2 regions of the Bacillus sp. HSf4 genome follow, and region 1 is predicted to be linked to the other one. Evidence: a T-box and tRNA genes for the amino acid it is inferred to sense, from the RefSeq annotation. Region 1 holds a T-box; the other holds one or more tRNA genes.
What was found. The T-box of region 1 lies ahead of tyrS (tyrosine--tRNA ligase). A T-box ahead of a tRNA ligase gene usually reads a tRNA of that ligase, here a tRNA-Tyr.
Positions count from the first base shown of each region.

Region 2: it has a tRNA-Tyr gene. The T-box ahead of tyrS (tyrosine--tRNA ligase) is inferred to sense a tRNA for this amino acid. The anticodon was not compared.

Region 1 is NZ_CP120679.1:3,130,256-3,140,958, reverse strand. It holds gene P3X63_RS16180 (bifunctional 3-deoxy-7-phosphoheptulonate synthase/chorismate mutase) at 87-1,163, shown strand; gene ccpA (catabolite control protein A) at 1,477-2,481, shown strand; gene motP (flagellar motor protein MotP) at 2,572-3,390, shown strand; gene motS (flagellar motor protein MotS) at 3,380-4,081, shown strand; gene P3X63_RS16160 (acetoin utilization protein AcuC) at 4,155-5,315, opposite strand; gene P3X63_RS16155 (acetoin utilization AcuB family protein) at 5,312-5,956, opposite strand; gene P3X63_RS16150 (GNAT family N-acetyltransferase) at 5,978-6,610, opposite strand; gene acsA (acetate--CoA ligase) at 6,766-8,484, shown strand; T-box leader at 8,538-8,777, shown strand; gene tyrS (tyrosine--tRNA ligase) at 8,826-10,091, shown strand; gene P3X63_RS16135 (hypothetical protein) at 10,222-10,365, shown strand.
Region 2 is NZ_CP120679.1:179,204-189,906, forward strand. It holds gene P3X63_RS01025 (PTS transporter subunit EIIC) at 1-929, opposite strand, end outside; gene P3X63_RS01030 (MurR/RpiR family transcriptional regulator) at 944-1,801, opposite strand; gene murQ (N-acetylmuramic acid 6-phosphate etherase) at 1,818-2,735, opposite strand; gene P3X63_RS01040 (2-thiouracil desulfurase family protein) at 2,910-3,362, opposite strand; tRNA gene P3X63_RS01045 (tRNA-Glu) at 3,536-3,610, shown strand; tRNA gene P3X63_RS01050 (tRNA-Val) at 3,692-3,767, shown strand; tRNA gene P3X63_RS01055 (tRNA-Thr) at 3,820-3,892, shown strand; tRNA gene P3X63_RS01060 (tRNA-Tyr) at 3,902-3,986, shown strand; tRNA gene P3X63_RS01065 (tRNA-Gln) at 3,991-4,062, shown strand; gene rocF (arginase) at 4,189-5,103, shown strand; gene sigW (RNA polymerase sigma factor SigW) at 5,333-5,896, shown strand; gene rsiW (anti-sigma-W factor RsiW) at 5,910-6,548, shown strand; gene cdaA (diadenylate cyclase CdaA) at 6,687-7,508, shown strand; gene P3X63_RS01090 (CdaR family protein) at 7,501-8,817, shown strand; gene glmM (phosphoglucosamine mutase) at 8,838-10,184, shown strand; gene glmS (glutamine--fructose-6-phosphate transaminase (isomerizing)) at 10,635-10,703, shown strand, end outside.

The sequences.
Region 1 (10,703 bases):
GTAAACATTGTTTATAATTAACCCTAATCAACCTGAATCATTTTTATTCTCATATAGGGTGAAGCCAAAAAGAAAGGATGAATAACATGAGCAACACTGAACTTGATTTGCTGAGGCAGCAGGCGAACGAATTAAACTTGCAGATTTTAAAGCTGATTAACGAGAGGGGCAGGATCGTCCAAGAGATTGGAAAAGCGAAGGAAGCGCAAGGGATTAACCGCTATGATCCAGTCAGGGAAAGAACGATGCTGAACAGCATTATTGAAAATAATGACGGCCCGTTTGAGGATTCTACAATCCAGCATATTTTCAAAGAAATTTTCAAAGCGGGGCTTGAATTACAGGAAGATGATCACAGCAAAGCGCTGCTGGTTTCCCGGAAGAAAAAGCCGGAAAATACGATTGTCGACCTGAAAGGCGAAAAAATCGGTGACGGCGAGCAAAGATTCATCGTCGGTCCTTGTGCAGTTGAAAGCTATGAGCAAGTCGCAGAAGTAGCAGCGGCGGCTAAAAAACAAGGCTTGAAGCTGCTGCGCGGCGGAGCCTTCAAACCGCGTACAAGCCCGTACGATTTCCAAGGCCTCGGTGTTGAAGGCTTGCAGATTTTGAAGCGTGTTGCTGATGAATATGATCTGGCGGTGATCAGTGAAATCGTGAATCCGCAGCATATCGAAGAGGCGCTCGACTACATCGATGTTATTCAGATCGGCGCCCGCAATATGCAAAACTTTGAGCTCTTGAAAGCGGCCGGATCTGTGAAAAAGCCTGTTCTCCTAAAACGCGGACTTGCTGCAACATTGAAGGAATTCATCAATGCAGCGGAGTACATCATGTCTCAAGGAAATGACCAGATCATCCTTTGCGAGCGCGGCATTAGAACGTATGAAACGGCGACGAGAAACACCCTGGACATTTCTGCGGTGCCGATTCTTAAACAGGAAACGCATCTTCCGGTATTCGTTGATGTCACTCATTCAACAGGACGCCGCGATCTCCTGCTCCCTACGGCAAAAGCAGCGCTTGCGATCGGAGCTGACGGCGTAATGGCCGAGGTTCACCCTGATCCTTCAGTCGCACTATCCGACTCCGCTCAGCAAATGGATATTCCGACATTTGAAAAGTGGCTGAACGAATTGAAGCCGCTTGTACAAGTAAAGGCATAAGCCGCTCATTTCATTTAGGACCGCGCACAGCGGTCCTTTTTTATGTGCAAATTGTCGAAAAAATTTCTTATTTTTAATTAAAAAGCTGTTTTTTTCTATTTAAATTAATTATAAAAATAAAGGGAACGTTTTCATATTAGGTAAAACCGTGTATAATTTCAGAAGAGAGCTTATGCTTTGAACAATTATGAAAAATAATGTAAACTGGTGATCTGTTTATTTTACATAAAGTATTACATTTTGACATTTCTCTACATGAAAATGTTTATGCTATAGAATAAGAAAAGTGTACCCAGTTGAAGGAGTGGTAAAAATGAGTAATGTGACAATATATGATGTAGCACGGGAAGCAAATGTAAGTATGGCGACGGTTTCACGGGTTGTCAACGGCAATCCGAATGTGAAGCCGACAACGAGGAAAAAGGTGCTTGAAGCAATCGAGCGCCTCGGATATCGTCCAAATGCCGTCGCAAGAGGACTGGCGAGCAAGAAAACAACGACCGTCGGCGTGATCATCCCCGATATTTCAAGCATCTTTTATTCAGAGCTTGCCCGGGGAATCGAAGATATTGCCACAATGTATAAATACAACATTATTTTAAGCAACTCTGACCAAAATATGGACAAAGAGCTGCACCTGCTCAACACGATGCTTGGAAAGCAAGTCGATGGAATCGTCTTTATGAGCGGGAATGTTACAGAAGAACATGTTGAAGAATTCAAGCGTTCACCGGTGCCGATCGTTCTTGCCGCGTCTGTCGAAGAGAAAGGAGAGACGCCGTCCGTTGCCATCGACTATGAACAGGCCATATATGATGCTGCAAGCATGATGATTGAAAAAGGCCATAAGCGCTTGGCGTTTGTTTCAGGACCGCTCTTGGAGCCGATCAATAAAGCCAAGAAGCTCCAAGGCTTCAAAAGAGCGCTTCAGGATCAAGGGATCGACTTTAAAGAAGAATATCTCGCAGAAGGCGATTATACGTACGATTCCGGTATGGAAGCACTCGAATCGCTGATGAAGCTCGATGAAAAACCGACGGCGATTCTTTCGGCCACCGATGAAATGGCGCTTGGCATTATTCATGCCGCTCAGGACAAAGGTCTTTCCATTCCGGACGATCTTGAGGTCATCGGATTTGACAATACAAGGCTTTCACTAATGGTTCGTCCGCAGCTCACAACAGTCGTGCAGCCGACGTATGACATCGGTGCAGTGGCCATGAGACTTTTGACAAAACTGATGAACAAGGAAGAGGTCGAAGAGCACATTGTCCAGCTTCCGCACCGAATTGAATTAAGACAATCAACTACATCTTAAACATAACAAACCAAGAAAAGAAAGCAAGTATCCGCGGGCTTTTGACACGGATGCCTTGCTTTCTTTTCCATGAGCTGGAGAGAATGAAATATGAAACGATTTGATTATCTGACACCGGTCGGCTTGATTTTAGGCATTTTCATTTTGGTGATCGGCGTTGTCTCGGGAGCGGGTCTTTCCGGTTTTTATTCATTTATCGATTTAACGTCCTTTTTTATCGTGACGGGCGGATTATGTGCAGCTGTATTCATCAGTTTTTCTCCAAAAGACTTAAAAAAAGCCCCATCTGTATTGAAGCAGGTGTTTATTTCGGAAGATGACGATGTGCGGAATCTGGTCAAAACCTTTGTCACTCTTTCCGAACAGGCGCGCAAGCAAGGCATATTATCGCTTGACGCTGATGTGAATGAAATGAAAGATCCGTTTTTAAAAAAGGGCCTTCTCTTGGCTATTGACGGCTGGGATGAGGAGACAATCCGCAATGTGATGAACGCCGAAATCGCAGCGATGGAAGAAAGGCACAGAAAGGGAAGGAGAATCTTTGAAAAAGCGGGGGAGTTTGCACCTGCATGGGGAATGATCGGTACCCTCGTGGGGCTTGTGATGATGCTAAAAAATCTGAACAAACCTGAAACTCTCGGGCCGAACATGGCCATCGCCCTTTTGACGACGCTTTACGGATCGCTTCTGTCCAACATGCTGTTTATTCCGATCGCCGCGAAGCTTGAAGAAAAGACGGAAAATGAAATCTTCAAGAAGCAGGTGATGATAGAAGGCATCATCGGCATTCAATCGGGAAGAAATCCGCGCAACCTTGAAAGCCAGCTTGTCGTTTTCGGCTCCAAGGAAGAGTGGAGAAAAAAGCAGGCGGAAAACACGAAGCAAAAGGGTACGGCTCATGAAGCTTAGGCATGAGAGAAGAAAGCGTGAACCCGGCCGCAAATCGTCAAACTGGATCATCACGTTTTCGGATCTGATTACGCTGATTCTCGTGTTCTTTATTCTGCTGTTTTCGATGTCGCAAATCGATTTAAATAAATTTAAAGCGGCGGTAGGTTCGTTTCAGGAGAGAGCCGATGGAAAGTCCGCCGCGGAGCACACAGTGGAGAGCCATGATCGTCATTCGAAAAAAGCGGCCAAAAGCGAAGATGATATGTTAAAGAAAATCAATGACTATATTGAAAAAAATCAGCTGTCCGGCACGATTACAGCTAAACGTGATGACCGCGGCGTCATTCTTGTCCTTCAGGAAGCGGTGCTCTTTGATTCGGGAAAAGCGGATATCAAAGATAAGGCTTACCCTGTCCTCGATAAAATCGCCATTTTGCTCAAAACGGTGTCCAATCCGATCAGTGTAGAGGGGCATACAGACAGCAGGCCGATTTCCACTTACCGTTTTCCTTCCAACTGGGAGCTTTCTGCAGCCAGAGCGAGCACTGTGATCGGGTACTTCACGGAAAAAGAAAAACTCGATTCTTCCAGGTTTACAGCCGTCGGCTATGCGGATACAAAACCAGTCAGGGACAACCGCACCGAAAGCCATATGAAAGAAAACAGGCGTGTCGAGATCGTAATTGGAAAACTGAACCAAAAGAAATAAAGGCCTTGCCGCAAGCAAGGCTTGTTTTATGTTTTACGCGATCGATAAAAGAAATTCCGGGTCTTTCAGTCGGCTACATCATCCGCCGGGCAGAGCGAATCGGGAAAAGAGCTTTTGCTACGGTTTGCGCGTTTTTTTCTGTAATTTCCGCTTTTCTGGGAATCGGAGGATATAATGCTTCGGGATCACACCATTTTCCAGGGAGCGGGACCGATGCTTGCTTTTCCCATCTTTTCAGCCATTTTTCAGGCAGGTTCCCCTCAGCTTTGATCCCTTTCATTTCAAGCCAAATTCTTGCCCATGCCCTTGGCACGACCCGCCAAATATCATAGCCGCCCCCGCCGACGGCAATCCATCTTCCGCTGCAGTGGGCATGCGCCAATTCATGGGCGAGCTTTGGAATCGCTTCGTAAATCCTCATCGTTGTGCATAAGTGTGTGAGCGGGTCATAGTAATGAGCGTCAGCCCCGTTTTGCGTCAAAATGACATCCGGTTTGAAGAATTCAGCGATTTCAGCCGCAGCCGTTCGGTAGGAGTCCAGAAAAGATTCATCTTCAGTGAACGCATCAAGCGGGATGTTAAAAGCATATCCATAACCTTTCCCATGACCCCGTTCCTGAACCTGGCCCGTTCCTGGGAAAAGATAGCGGCCGGTTTCATGAATCGATACCGTGCAGACCGAAGGGTCATCATAAAACGTGAATTGCACACCGTCTCCGTGATGGGCGTCTGTATCAATGTATAGCACTCTGGCGTGGTATTTTTTCTGTAAGTAGCGAATAACGACTGAGCTGTCGTTGTAAACGCAAAAACCCGATGCTCTCCCTCTGAATCCGTGGTGAAGCCCGCCACCCAGATTAAGGGCGTGTTTGGCTTTTCCCGTCATCACATAGTCGGCGGCTGTCAGTGTTCCTCCGACCAAAAGAGAGGCGGCTTCATGCATGCCGGCAAATACGGGCGTATCTTCTGTTCCAAGACCGTAGTTTTCGCTTTCAGCGGCCGGCAGTTTCCCCGCCCCGGCCAGCTTGACGGCGCTGATGTAATCGCTTGTGTGAACGAGTGCGAGCTCGGATTCCGACGCCATGCGCGGAGGGATGATCTCCCCTTGTTCGAATGCGTCCATGGCGCCCAGAAGATCGTATGTCACATACACTCTGAGCTGGTTGAATGGATGGTCTTGATGAAATTGATAGGTTTGGTAGGAGGGAGAGAAAATAAACACGCTGTCCTTCATAGCTGTTCCCTTTGTTCAGCCGGCCAGAGCACCTGATGCCCTTTTGACTTCACGTCTTTTATGATGGAGGCGGGGTTCATTGTCTGCACGCGAAAAACGAGAATGTTCGAACTTTCTTCATCGCCTGGATATACGAGTACGCTCAAAATCCCGATTTGGCGCTTTTTGAATATCGCGCTGATATCGGCGAGGCTCTGCGCGATATCACGGGTTTTAATTTCGATATGCGACCCTGGATGATGAGCGCCTGTCAGCTGAACAAGTGTATGAAGCAAGTCTGACTTTGTCACGATGCCGACGAGCTTTCCGTTTTTCACGATCGGGAGACAGCCGATATCATGTTCGAAAAACACAGCGGATATCTCCTCGGCGAAATCAAGCGGATGTCCTGTGACCACTTCTTTTGACATGATCAGGTCAACAGGCTTTTGCAGTTCCTCTGCGGAGCTGCCTTGACTAAAGATGCTCGGGGCTGCCGTCTTCACATCCCTGTCGGTGACGATGCCTACGACAGTGCCTCGTTCATTGATGACAGGCAGGTGCTTGATATGGAACATCCGCATCCGCCTGATCGCTTCTTCGATCGTATCTGTTCTGGAAAGCGTCACAACATCCCTTTTCATGATCTTTTCAACAATCATATTCACATCCCCTTTGCTCCCTTAGTACATAAAACGATTATGGAATCTGAGCCTGTCGAACTGCTCGATCGATTCCTGACCGACCTCTTTTCCGATGCGGGCCATTAAACAGTTGGCGGGATGAGAACTGATTTCCGGGTCGTCTGTTGCAAACCAGACAAGCCCTCCGGCATTCATCATCTTCTCCATCATCTTTCTGTATTCCCAAACATCCATATTTGTCCCTTTTAAATCCCAGTGCCAGTAATACTCGGTTGTAATGATAATGTATTTTTCCATCTGCTTATCCATCATGCTGACCTCTAAAAGCGTCTTTCCGACGGAGTGCCCCCTGAACATAGGGATCACCTCGATGGCGCCGAGTTCAATTAAATTTTCCATATTTCCTTCTGACCATCTTTCGAGCGGATCCGGATAAACATAGGTGACATAGCCGACAATGGTGTGATTGAAACGAGCGATGATGATCCTTCCTTCGGGAAGTCCTGCGATTTCGATCAATGCTTCGTGCTGTTTTTCAGATGGGCGAAAGGCTGTAAGCTCGCCATGAAATTGATAGTCTGCAAGCTTTTCGGGACTGATAGGACCTTCTATCAGCAATGCGCCTTTCTCGGTCTGCAATTCTTTGGCATGATAGGTTTTGTGATGCTCCACGTATCCACCGCCTTACATCTTAGTTGAAGTCTTTTATACATAACATACCAAAATATTAAGCGTTTTCATAGGATAGAACAGTATTTTTTAAAAATTGAGAAAATAAAAAATCTATACTATAATATATTTTGATGATCGAACAAAGGGGGATGGACATGGAATTGAAAGCGCTGCCGGCAGAAAAGGGAAATTACAACTTGACTGACTATGATGAAACATACCGGACATTTGACTGGAAGGATGCCGAAAAGCATTTTTCATGGTACAAAACGGGAAAAATCAATGCAGCTTATGAAGCGATCGACCGCCACGCTGAGTCAAATTTGAAAAACAAAGTGGCATTTTACTACAAAGATCCGGTCCGCGAAGAAAAGTACACCTTCAGAGAGATGAAAAATGAAACCAATAAAGCCGGGAATGTCTTAAAGCAGCATGCCAATGTGAGAAAGGGAGACCGTGTGTTTGTTTTTATGCCGAGATCACCCGAGCTTTATTTTATTCTTCTCGGCGCTGTCAAATTGGGAGCGATTGTCGGGCCGTTATTTGAAGCATTTATGGAAGGTGCCGTCAAAGACAGGCTTGCAAACAGCGGAGCGAAGGTCATCGTGACGACGCCGGAATTGCTTGAACGGGTGCCGGCCGATGAACTTCCGGACCTTGAATCAATCATTGTCGTTGGAGAAGGCGTAAAGGAAGAAGGACCTGTCATCGATTATTACGCGAAAGCGGCGGAAGCAGGCACTGATCTTGAGATTGAATGGATGGATCAGGAAGACGGGATGCTGCTTCACTATACATCGGGTTCAACCGGCGCGCCAAAAGGGGTTCTCCACGTCCACAAAGCAATGATTCAACATTATCAAACAGCCAAATGGGTTCTTGATCTGCATGATGATGACATCTATTGGTGCACCGCTGATCCCGGCTGGGTCACCGGAACGGTTTACGGGATCTTCGGTCCGTGGCTGAATGGAGCAACGAATGTCGTCGTAGGCGGCAGATTCAGTCCTGAGGCATGGTACGAAACAATTGAAAAAATGGAAGTGACGGTATGGTACAGCGCGCCAACGGCTTTCCGGATGCTGATGGGTGCAGGCGACGATCTTGTGAACAAATACAATCTGAGTTCACTACGGCATGTTTTAAGCGTAGGGGAGCCGTTAAATCCTGAAGTCATCAGATGGGGGCATAAAGTCTTCGGCAACCGGATTCATGATACATGGTGGATGACTGAAACAGGAGCGCAGCTCATCTGCAATTACCCGTGCATGGAAATTAAACCGGGATCAATGGGCAAGCCGATTCCCGGCGTAGAGGCTGCGATCGTCGACAATCAGGGAAATGAACTGCCTCCTTACAGAATGGGGAATCTCGCCATTAAAAAAGGCTGGCCGTCGATGATGCATTCGATCTGGAACAACCCTGAAAAATACAGCTCCTATTTTATGCCGGGTGATTGGTATGTGTCAGGCGATTCCGCCTACATGGATGAAGACGGATACTTCTGGTTCCAGGGACGGATCGACGATGTCATCATGACATCAGGCGAGCGCGTCGGCCCGTTTGAAGTCGAGAGCAAGCTTGTCGAGCATCAAGCTGTCGCCGAAGCGGGTGTCATCGGCAAACCGGATCCGGTCCGCGGAGAAATTATTAAAGCGTTCATCGCGCTTAGAGAAGGTTATGAACCGTCAGATTCGTTAAAAGAAGAAATCAGGCAGTTCGTGAAACAAGGCTTGGCCGCACATGCCGCGCCAAGGGAAATCGAGTTTAAGGATAAACTGCCGAAAACGAGAAGCGGCAAAATCATGAGGCGTGTCCTGAAAGCCTGGGAATTGAACCTGCCGGCCGGGGATCTTTCCACAATGGAAGACTGATGTCTCATTGACAATGAAAAAATATTATGTTAAAAAAGATTTAGTCGAATATTTAAAAGGTGAAGACTGAGACCAGTAGAACGATCCTTCCCTGTCTTAGAGAGCTGATGGCCGGTGAAAATCAGCACATATGGATGGTTTGAATTACACTCATGAACCGCTTTTGCGAAAAAAGCCTCCCGGGCTTTGTGTAGCAGAAGAACGGAAGCTTTTCCGTTATCAATGAGAGTGAAAAGAGCGCGGCCATGCGTTCTTTTAAGCAGGGTGGTACCGCGATTTTTATCGTCCCTTCGTTTTTGCGAAGGGGCGTTTTATTTTTGGAAAAAAGGAGCTAAATGATGATGACACACTTACTTGATGATTTGTCCTTCAGGGGACTGATTCAGCAGCAAACCGATGAAGCAGGCTTGAGAGAACTGCTGGATTCAGAGAAAATCAGCTTATACTCCGGATTTGATCCGACAGCTGACAGTTTGCATATCGGGCATCTGCTGCCGATTTTAATGCTTCGCCGCTTCCAGCTGGCCGGACATCGTCCGATTGCACTCGTAGGCGGAGCAACGGGTCTGATCGGTGATCCGAGCGGAAAGAAAGCGGAGCGCACGCTGAACAATGAAGAAATCGTCCGCGAATGGTCGCAAAAAATCAAAAATCAGCTTTCGCGTTTCCTTGATTTTGAAGCCGGTGACAACCCGGCGGTGATGGCGAATAACTACGACTGGATCGGGCAAATGAACGTCATTGATTTCCTGCGCGATGTCGGCAAAAACTTCGGCATCAACTACATGCTTGCCAAGGATACGGTAAGCTCCAGAATCGAGACGGGCATATCTTATACTGAATTCAGTTACATGATCCTGCAGTCTCTCGATTTCTTGAATTTGTACAGAAACAAGGAATGCAAGCTGCAGATCGGCGGAAGCGACCAGTGGGGTAATATCACATCAGGCCTCGAGCTCATCCGCAAATCCGAAGAGAATGCAAAAGCTTTCGGATTGACGATTCCGCTTGTGACAAAAGCAGACGGCACGAAGTTCGGAAAAACCGAAGGCGGAGCGATCTGGCTTGATAAAGAGAAAACATCGGCCTACGAGTTCTACCAATTCTGGATCAACACAGATGACAGAGATGTCGTGAAATACTTAAAATACTTCACTTTCTTGTCCAAAGAAGAAATTGAAGATCTCGCTGAAAAAACAGAGACGGCGCCTGAAAAACGCGAAGCGCAAAAGCGCCTCGCCGAAGAAGTAACCGATCTTGTACACGGTCGTGAAGCACTTGAGCAGGCTGTCAACATCTCAAAAGCACTGTTCAGCGGAGATATCAAACAATTGACAGCTGAGGAAGTGAAGGTCGGCTTTAAAGGCGTACCTTCGCTGGAACTCGATCAGACAGCCGAATTGCCGCTTGTCGATGTGCTCGTCCAATCAAAACTTTCGCCTTCAAAACGTCAGGCTCGCGAAGACATTACAAACGGCGCGGTCTACATCAACGGCGAACGCCGTAATGACGTAGGCGCCGTCCTAGGCAGCGAAGACCGCATCGAAGGCCAGTTTACCGTCATTCGCCGCGGGAAAAAGAAATACTTCCTGCTGACTTACAAATAATCCATTGAAACCCTTGCTTAAACGGCAAGGGTTTTTTTATCAAAACGTTTGATGTATGTTCATTCAGGAAATGTCAAAAATAGATATAGAAAGTAAAGCGTTTCCATTCTCTAGTCGGGAGGAATTCAGAATGAACTTGTTTATTGCCGCGAAAGAAAAATTCAAAGAAGATTATCAAAAGCAGCTTGAAGCTGTACGAAAAACACAGGCCGAACAGACAGTGGACGGCTTTAATCAATTGAACGATTCGGAAGAGACGAAGCGTTTAAAATAAAAAAACGGCGAATTCATGCCGGGGGGCACTGTCATCATGAATTCGCCGTTCTAAAGCAGACGGCTTTTAGCAGACATTATAAAGCAACGTATGAGCCCGGGACATTCGAACCCGGAAACGTTCTAATAAAATGGAACCGAAAAAGCAGGGATCATCCCGCTTTTTCTTTTTGTGTTGATTCATTAAAAATGCCGACATTGTGATGTTATTAATCGAAAAAATATGAATGCGAATAATGCCGAGCCCCACCAAATAGATTCATATTCTTCTACGCGCATTCATTTAGATCCAAGAATATCAAAGAGCAGAGCAATATAATCCCGCAAAGAATGGATGCA
Region 2 (10,703 bases), 1.5 Mb from region 1:
GTCAGTCCCTGATGCAGCCCGGTGACAACGAGCGGGAGAAATGTGGCGCCCAATATGAATCCCGCTGCAATGCCGCCAATATTTAATATGGCTAAAAGTCCTGAAGTAATTGCGTCTGATATAAAGCCGCCGACAGGCATGAAGATGACGTAGGTGACGATTCCTGTGAGAAGAAGGGAGACTGTAGGTGTCACAATGATATCAAGTGAATGAGGGGTGCGGCGCCTGACTCGTTTTTCGATAAAAGCGATAAAAGCGGCAGCGAACAAAACGCCGATCAAACCGCCCCTTCCAGGGAGCAGGGCTTCACCGAACAGTTTAATGTCGCCTGCGGCAGGGTTCATGATCAATATCCCTGCGAGACCGCCGAGCGCCGGGGAACCGCCGAATTCTTTCGCTGTATTTACCCCGACGAGGATGCCCAAATAAGCAAACAAACCTGAGCCGATGACTGTTAAAATGATTGCGGGCTGAGACGTTTCGGCAAGCCAGCCGGCTTGGACAACGGCTTTTGTAATTCCGGTAATTAAGCCGGAGGCAACAAGCGCGGGGATCAGCGGAATAAAAATGCTTGCGATTCGCCGCAGAAACAGTTTAAAGGGTGTTGCGTTTTTCTTTGAGCGGGCCGCTTTATGTTTGGCCGCCGCCTCTTTTAAATCATCTTGTTCAGATGAAACCAGCAGCTTGCCAAATTCATCTGAAACACGCTGAACAACGCCAGTGCCAAGAATGATTTGCAGCGTTTCTTCTTCGACAACACCGATGACGCCTTCAAGCGCTTTGATCGATTCGATATTTGCCTTTTGACGGCTGACGGGTGTGATCCGCAGACGAGTCATACAATGGGTGAAGCCGGCGACGTTTTCTGCACCGCCGATTTGTTCTAAAATCTGCTTTGCCAGGATGGCGTATGTTTTGTTTCCGCTCATCACAGGTTCCCCCTTTAGTCATCCATTTTGCCTAGCAAGCTGATGGCCGCTTTTGTTTGATCAATATATTGAATGATTTCTTCGTATCGCTCAGCGGCCATTCCTAAAAACAACACATCGATCATATAAAGCTGAGTTAAACGAGAGGAGGTTGCGGCGCTTCGAAACGGCGCTTCATTTGAACATGATGTATACAGTATGATATCGCTTAATGAAGAAACGGCAGACTGGCCGAAGCGGGTTAATCCAATCGATTTGATGCCGTATCTTTTGGCAAGCTGTAATACATTAGCGACTTCCTGCGTTTCACCGGAGTGGGAGATGGCAAATACGATATCATGTTCATCCGCATTGGCGATTAATGTTGCGACAAGGTGCATGTCTGTAAAGGCGGTTGCTCTTTTATTAATTCTTAAAAATTTTTGCTGGGCGTCTTGTGCGACGATGCCGGAGGCGCCGATTCCGCAAAAGTGAATCGTATTTGCACCGATCAGTAATTGAATGGCTTTTTGCAGCTGTTCGTGATCTATGTTTTCACATGTATCGCGAATCGCCTGAATCGAATTGTTGGCCGTTTTTTGCACGATTGAGTAAAGCTGTTCTTGCGGTTCAATATCCCGGTATCCCTGATCAGTCGGTTTCATCAGGTCTCCGGCGACGCGCATTTTTAAGTCCTGGAATCCTTTCAGTCCGAGTGATTTGCACAGCCGGATCGCAGCCGCGCCGCTTGTCTTTGCCGAAGCGCTGACTTCGTGGATGGTGCTGTTTACGATGTCATGCGGATTTTCTAAAATGTACTCAGCTAGCTTCCGTTCGGACTGCGGCAGCTTGTGAAGCATGGTTCGAATGATTTCCAATCCTCCTGTAGCCATCATTTCTTCCTTTCCTTTAAGAGTGTTCTCCATGAATGGTTAATGCTTTTTCAATGCTGCCATCTGATTCTTTCAGCAGTTTTTGCGCCGTGGTTAGATCGGCATTTGTTTTGAGCATGACGATTGCGGTTTTGACTTGATTTTCGGCAGCAGCCAATGCTGTTTCCGCTGTTTTTTGATCGGCCCCTGTGACAGTTTGGATGATTCGGATTGCGCGCTGTTTCAGTTTGGCATTGCTGACACTGACATCGACCATCAGATTCTCGTAGACTTTTCCCATTTGGATCATGGCTGTCGTCGAGATCATATTTAAGATCATTTTATGAGCAGTTGCCGCTTTCATTCTGGTTGATCCGGCAACGACTTCCGGTCCGACGACCACTTCGATCGCATGGTCGGCTGATTGGCTGATGGCAGAGCCTTTGTTGCAAGTGAGGGATACAGTTTTTGCGCCGATTTGTCCGGCATATTTCAGTCCGCCGTGAACATATGGGGTACGGCCGCTGGCGGCAATTCCGATGACCGTGTCGTTCTTAGAAAGGCGGATCGATTTCAGATCACGCACTCCAAACGTCTCACGGTCTTCGGCGCCTTCGACAGCTTCGAACATTGCTTTTTCCCCTCCGGCGATCACTCCTTTTACAGTATCTGGAGGGATGCTGAATGTCGGCGGACATTCGGCAGCATCGAGGACACCGAGCCGTCCGCTTGTTCCAGCGCCAATGTAAATGAGCCGTCCTCCTTTTTTCAGCGAATCGACCACATAGTCGACGGCTGTTTTGATGTCGGGCAGCACGGCTTCGACCGCTTCAGCCACTGTTTTGTCCTCTTCATTCATGATTTTGAGTATATCGATTGTCTCAGCTCGATGAATATGCTTCGTCTTTTCATTTCGGCGCTCGGTCGTTAAGGAGCTTAAATTGCTGTTTTCCATCAACAAATCCTCCTGACACAAATGCGAATGATTTCTTAATTTTCAGTATATTAACTCTGGAATTTTATTTCAACATGAAAAGAAAAATAATGAAATTTAGTTTTATAATGGTTCTGAATCAGTTGAAGAGCGAATAAAATAGAGCGCAGTTGCAGACTGCGCTCTGACGGGCATTTACAGCTCATCAAGCTGATGTTCGGAAACCACCCTGAAACCTTCTCTTTTCAGAAGGGCTGCTGTGATTCCGTTTCCGGCTACTTTTTGGCTGGAAAAGCTTCCATCGTATATGTGGCTGCTTCCGCAGGACGGACTGTTTTCTTTTAATACAACGGTGTCAGCCTGGATGTCCCTGGCGATTTCCAGCGTTTTGTAAGCGCCTTTTATATAAAGGTCTGTTACGTCCTCGCCTGACCTTGTGATGATGGCCGCATTTCCATTTAAAACATCTTCACCCGTCCCGCCGGATATTTCGGCGGGTTCCCTTGGAGTGGCAAAACCGCCGAGGACTTCTGGACAAACAACCGCTGCTTTCTTTTCTTGAACGAGTTTGTTGATCTTTTCGACATAGCTGTGCGTCCCGTTATAACGGCATTCAACACCTGCCAAACACGAGCTGACCAATATCATTCAGACGTTCCCCTCTCCTCTAAATCAGATATTCATATTTTATATCATCTCCCGTCTTTTTCAGCTGAAAAGTTGGAAAATAAAAATTTTAAATTACCCCTTTACAAATGGGGATGATCCTGTATATAATAACTTTTGTCAGCTTTACGAGAGCTGTCTGGACAAACGATTTTGGCCCGTTGGTCAAGTGGTTAAGACACCGCCCTTTCACGGCGGTAACACGGGTTCGAATCCCGTACGGGTCACCATTCTTTTTTGGACAGAAGAGGAAGGCATGCTAAAGGCGCAACGTCCTGTTACAACGCATGCACTTGTACGTCCTGTACTTCGGAGGATTAGCTCAGCTGGGAGAGCATCTGCCTTACAAGCAGAGGGTCGGCGGTTCGATCCCGTCATCCTCCACCATTTTTCGGAGCGGTTTTCACATCCGCACGAGTTAAAACATAAGATAAAATATGCCGGTCTAGCTCAATTGGTAGAGCAACTGACTTGTAATCAGTAGGTTGGGGGTTCAAGTCCTCTGGCCGGCACTGTTTTTTGGAGGGGTAGCGAAGTGGCTAAACGCGGCGGACTGTAAATCCGCTCCCTCAGGGTTCGGCGGTTCGAATCCGTCCCCCTCCACCATTTTTGGGCTATAGCCAAGCGGTAAGGCAACGGACTTTGACTCCGTCATGCGCTGGTTCGAATCCAGCTAGCCCAGTTTTTGGACATCCTGTGTCGGATGTCCTTTTTATTTTGCCTTTTTGTATAACTATTCAAAAACATGTCGTGTTGAGTCAATTTTGTATTGGACGGTACAATGAAGGTCTGAAAGGGGGATACACACATGTTAAAACAACGGATTTCAATGGTTGGTGTGCCGATGGATCTCGGACAGCTGAGGCGGGGAGTCGATATGGGACCGAGCGCGATCCGCTGTGCGGGGGTAAATGAACGTTTGGAATGCCTTTTCCGCGAGATTGAAGATTTGGGAGATTTGACAATCGGGCAGAGAGAGGATGAGAAGGAAGGCGGAGAAGAAGCCGCGGAGGAATTACGAAATTTGAAAGCGATTACAAAAGCGAGTTTGAAACTTGCTAACACCGTTGACGAGATCGTTGCAAAAGATTCATTTCCTCTCGTGCTTGGCGGAGACCACAGCATTGCGATCGGCACGCTTGCCGGGCTTGCGAAACATTATCGAAATCTGGGTGTCATTTGGTATGATGCGCATGCAGACTTAAATACAAGGGAAACGTCTCCTTCAGGCAATATTCACGGAATGCCGCTGGCCATCAGCCTGGGGATCGGCCATAAGGAGCTGACCGGTCTCTGTGGAAAAGGTGCCAAAATCAAAGCGGAAAACATCGTCATCATTGGAGCGAGATCTCTTGATGATGGGGAAAAGAAATTGATCCGTGAAAAAGAAATCAAAGTGTATACGATGCATGAAATTGATCGCCTCGGTATGACGAAGGTGATGGAGGAAACGATTGATTATCTGCGTGACCGGACGGACGGCGTTCATTTGTCGCTTGATTTAGATGGTCTTGATCCGCATGATGCACCTGGCGTCGGGACTCCTGTAGCAGGAGGGATCAGCTATCGTGAAAGTCATTTGGCGATGGAAATGCTTGAGGAATCCAATTTGATTACATCGGCTGAGTTTGTTGAAGTCAATCCGATCCTTGATGAGAAAAACAAAACCGCGGAAGCGGCAGTTGCTTTAATGGGATCATTGTTTGGCGAAAAGTTACTATAAACATTACATTGGCAGCGGCTTACGGAGGCCGCTGTTATAATCGGCATATGTCTCGGATTCAATCTATTTACTACGTATAATAATTTTAAGCTAATATTAAGCGCTCGATCCAGCGGAAACCGTCTACACCCTGTCATTTATTTGATAAAATATTTTTATGCATTTCATGAAACCTTTTAAAAATCAATTCGTATACATAAAGACCGGTGAAGGCAGAGGTTAGATAAATATGGAAACAATGATAAAAAAGAGAATCAAACAGGTGAAAAAAGGCGACCGTAACGCATTTGCAGACATCGTGGATATCTATAAAGACAAAATTTATCAGCTTTGCTACCGTATGCTCGGCAATGCGCATGAAGCGGAAGATATTGCGCAGGAAGCATTTATTAGAGCATACGTGAATATCGACAGTTTTGATATCAACCGGAAGTTTTCCACGTGGCTTTATCGAATCGCAACCAATTTAACCATCGACCGCATTCGCAAAAAAAAGCCGGACTATTATTTGGATGCAGAGGTGGCAGGGACAGAAGGACTGACGATGTATTCCCAAGTTGCGGCGGATGCTGCGCTTCCAGAGGATGAAGTGATTTCTTTGGAGCTGCACAGCACCATTCAGGAAAAAATCTTAAGGCTTCCCGATAAATACAGGACGGTCATCGTATTAAAGTACATTGATGAGCTCTCACTCATTGAGATCAGTGAAATTTTAAATATTCCCGTGGGAACTGTAAAAACGAGAATACACAGGGGCAGAGAGGCTCTCAGAAAACAATTAAGGGATCTTTAAGTGGGGTGATGAAATGAGCTGTCCGGAGCACATTGTTCAGCTTATGCATAAATATCTTGACGGAGACATTCTACCCGAAGATGAAACGCGACTAAAAGAGCATCTGCAATCATGTGAAAGGTGCAAAAAACACCTTCGTGAAATGGAGAAGTCTATCGCTCTAGTGCAAAGCACGTCGCATCTTACAGCTCCGGCAAACTTTACAGCTAATGTGCTGGCAAATCTGCCGAAGGAAAAGCGGACGGTGTCCATTAACAGATGGCTGAAAGCCCACCCGTTTATTGTGGCGGCAGCTTTATTTGTGATTTTAATGGGCGGCAGCTTTTTTTCGAGCTGGCAAAATGACCACGACTTCAGTGTGTCCAGCCAGCCTAATCTCGTCGTGAAAAACAACACGGTCATCGTACCTGAGGGCGAAGTTGTCAAAGGCGATGTAACCGTGAAAAACGGCAAGCTGATTATAAAAGGTAAAATAGATGGCGACGTAACCATTGTAAACGGAGAAAAATATACGGCTTCAGCCGGACAAGTCACCGGTCAGATCCACGAAGTCAATAAGGTGTTTGACTGGATCTGGTACAAAATCAAGTCAACAGGAAAAGCGGTTTTCGGCGGGGGTCACTCGAAAGATCAAGAGCAAAGCGGACATTAGGGGCTTTGCTCTTTTTTTAGGGAAGGCAGTCATTTCACTTGGAAAATCAAATTGTGCTATAATAGCCTCTGTATAAATATCATACGATTTTGTAACATATTAACTTTACTAATGACTGAATTCTTGGAGGACGAGGAAATGGCTTTTGAGGATATCCCTTTCTTGCAGTACCTCGGCGATGCCGTTGATATTCTCCTTGTTTGGTACGTAATATATAAATTAATGATGGTCATCCGCGGGACGAAGGCGGTTCAGCTTTTGAAGGGAATCGTAGTCATTGTTCTCGTCCGGCTGGCCAGTCAATATTTAGGCTTAAGCACCCTGCAGTGGTTGGTTGACCAGGCGATAACATGGGGGTTTTTGGCAATTATCATCATATTCCAGCCTGAATTAAGGAGAGCGCTGGAACAGCTTGGACGGGGACGGTTTTTTTCCCGGAGCGGAACCCCTGAAGAAGAGCAGCAGCAGAAAACGATCGATGCGATTACAAAGGCGATCAAATATATGGCGAAACGGCGCATCGGTGCTCTGTTAACCATTGAACGGGAAACCGGAATGGGCGATTACATAGAAACGGGGATTCCTTTGAATGCAAAGGTCAGCTCTGAACTATTGATCAACATCTTTATTCCGAATACACCGCTTCACGACGGCGCTGTGATTATGAAAAATGACGAGGTGGCCGCAGCCGCCTGCTACCTTCCGCTGTCGGAAAGCCCTTTTATTTCTAAAGAGCTCGGCACGAGGCACAGGGCGGCGGTAGGGATCAGTGAAGTGACCGACAGCTTGACGATCATCGTATCCGAAGAAACCGGCGGAATCAGCGTTGCCAGAAACGGGGACCTTCATCGTGATTTATCGGAAGAAGCTTTGACGAACATGCTTGAGGCGGAGTTCAAGAAAAATTCGCGGGAAGCTTCCTCAAATCGCTGGTATTGGAGGGCGAAGAAAAATGGATAAGTTTTTAAACAATCCTTGGGCCGTCAAGGTTGTCGCGTTATTGTTCGCGTTCCTGCTTTACTTTGCGGTCCACAGTGCGCAAGCTCCGACCCCGAAGAAACCAGGTGAATCGTTTTTCCCGACAACGACGACAGATGAAGCAACGCTCACCGATATACCTGTAAAGGCGTATTATGATGATGAAAACTACGTTGTTACAGGCGTACCGCAAACCGTGAATGTCACGATCAAAGGGCCGACAGGAACTGTAAAGAAAGTAAGACAGGTTAAGGATTTTGAGGTCTACGCAGACATGCAGGACTTGAAGACAGGAAGACACAAAGTCGAACTGAAAGCCAGAAACGTTGCCGACGGGCTAAGCATCTCCATCAATCCATCGGTAACGACTGTGACGATCGAAGAAAAAACGTCGAAAGAGTTTCCGGTTGAAGTCGACTTTTACAATAAAAACAAAATGAAAGACGGCTACACGCCGGAACAGCCGATTGTCAATCCGAAAAACGTCAGTGTCACAGGCTCCAAAGCCGTGATCGACAGAATAGCAAGCATAAAAGCGACGATTAATTTGGAAGGCATCGATCAATCGGTTGAAAGGGAGGCCAAGCTGACGGTCTATGACCGGGACGGCAATGTTCTTCCGGTGGAGGTTGATCCTTCCGTCGTCAACATCACCGTTCCGGTTACAAGCCCCAGCAAAAAGGTCCCGATCAAACTTGATCGGAAAGGGAGCCTTCCGGACGGCATCAGCATATCCAGTGTGGATACAAACCCGGGTGAAGTAACGGTCTACGGACCGGAAAATGTTCTCGATTCGTTAGAATTTGTCGACGGCCCTGAGCTTGATTTAAGTAAAATTAAAGATGACACTGAATTGGAAGCTGATGTTCCGGTGCCTGACGGCGCTAAAAAAGTGTCGCCCGAAAAAGTCAAGATTAAAGTGAAAGTAGACAAGGAAGAGGACAAAGAACTGAAAAACGTTTCAATCAAGGCCGTTGGGCTGAATGACAGCCGCAACCTCGAGTTTCTCGACCCAAAGACGGGTAAGCTTGATATTACGGCAAAGGGGTCTGAGGCCTCGATTGAAAATCTGCAGCCGTCAGACATAGAGCTGTATATCAATGTGGCTGATCTCGATGACGGTGAGCACGATGTCAAGCTTGAAGTGAACGGACCGCAGAATGTAGCGTGGTCGCTGCCGCAGAAGAGCATTAAAGTGAGAATTTCTTCTAAAACATCTCAAAAAGAAAATGACAAAGGTCAGGATGAAAAAGAACAGGATCATTCTGAAACAGATTCACAACCTTCATGAATCAAAAAGGAGCGATATTAATGGGCAAGTATTTTGGAACAGACGGTGTGAGAGGTGTGGCAAACAGTGAACTTACACCCGAGCTGGCCTTTAAAGTCGGACGTTTTGGCGGATATGTCCTAACAAAAGATAAAGAACGTCCCAAAGTGCTGATCGGCCGTGACACACGTATTTCCGGACATATGCTGGAAGGGGCCCTTGTCGCCGGTCTCCTCTCGATAGGAGCGGAGGTCATGCGCCTTGGCGTCATTTCGACGCCCGGTGTCGCATATTTGACAAAAGCCATGGATGCTGAAGCGGGAGTGATGATCTCGGCTTCCCACAACCCTGTCCAAGACAACGGTATCAAGTTTTTCGGCGGCGACGGCTTCAAGCTGTCCGATGAACAGGAGCTTGAAATCGAGCGTCTGATGGATCAGCCGGAAGATACTCTCCCAAGACCGGTCGGCGCTGATCTCGGAATGGTTAACGACTATTTTGAAGGCGGACAGAAATATCTGCAATTTCTTAAGCAGACTGCCGATGAGGACTTTACAGGCATTCATATCGCGCTCGACTGCGCACACGGGGCGACATCGTCGCTTGCAACCCATTTATTTGCCGATCTTGACGCAGATGTCTCAACGATGGGGACGTCTCCGAACGGATTAAATATCAATGACGGGGTAGGATCGACACACCCAGAAGCTCTGGCGGCATTTGTGAAAGAAAAGGGAGCGGACGTCGGCATGGCGTTTGACGGAGACGGCGACCGTTTGATCGCTGTGGATGAAAAAGGACATATTGTCGACGGCGATCAAATCATGTACATATGTGCGAAGTATTTGAAGAATGAAGGCCGTTTAGCAGACAATACCGTGGTTTCAACCGTTATGAGCAACCTCGGCTTTTACAAGGCGCTTGATGCGGAAGGCATTAAAAGCGTTCAAACCGCTGTCGGCGACCGCTATGTAGTGGAAGCGATGAAAAAAGACGGGTTTACGCTCGGCGGTGAACAGTCCGGACATCTGATTTTCCTTGATTACAACACAACTGGAGACGGTTTGCTCTCAGCGATCATGCTGATGAACACGATCAAGATGACGGGCAAGCCGTTATCAGAGCTTGCGGCGGAAATGCAGAAGTTTCCGCAGCTTTTGATCAATGTCAAAGTGACGGATAAATATAAAGTGACAGAGAACGAAAAAGTTAAAGCCGTCATCGAACAGGTGGAGCAGGAAATGAACGGCGACGGCCGCATCCTCGTGCGTCCGTCAGGAACGGAGCCGCTTGTCCGCGTGATGGCCGAAGCCAGAACGAAGGAGCTTTGCGAGCAATATGTAGGCCGCATTGTCGATGTCGTGAAGGCGGAAATGGGAGCGGAGTAATTTTCCGCAAAAGACGAATGAACAAGACAAGCTGATTCGGCATACGATAAAGGGAACCGGTGCAATCTTGAAAAAAATGTGAACCATTTTAAAAATTGTTTGACGGTTCAATTATGCGTGTAGTAAAATCAGCTTGTCTTGTTTTATTTAAAAGGAAAGGCAGGGTAGAGAGAATTTTTGATAGTTATAGCGCCCGGACTAAGCGTACGGATGACAAAGCTTAGTTGACGAGGATGGAGGTTATCGAAGTATTCGGCGGATGCCTCCCGGCTGACCTCAAAGATCACAGCCGCAAGGATTTCCTCAAACCAAAGAGGCGACTCTTTGAACAAAGGGAAATCGCATGATCTTCCAACAAATAAAAACATGTAGGAGGGGACGGAGAAATGTCCCCGCCTTAAAAGCAGACTTTCTTCGTCTCCTGCCTGCGACTTTAGGAGGAAGAAACATATGTGTGGTATTGTAGGTTATATTGGCCAGCTTGATGCAAAGGAAATTTTATTAAAAGGCTTGGAAAAA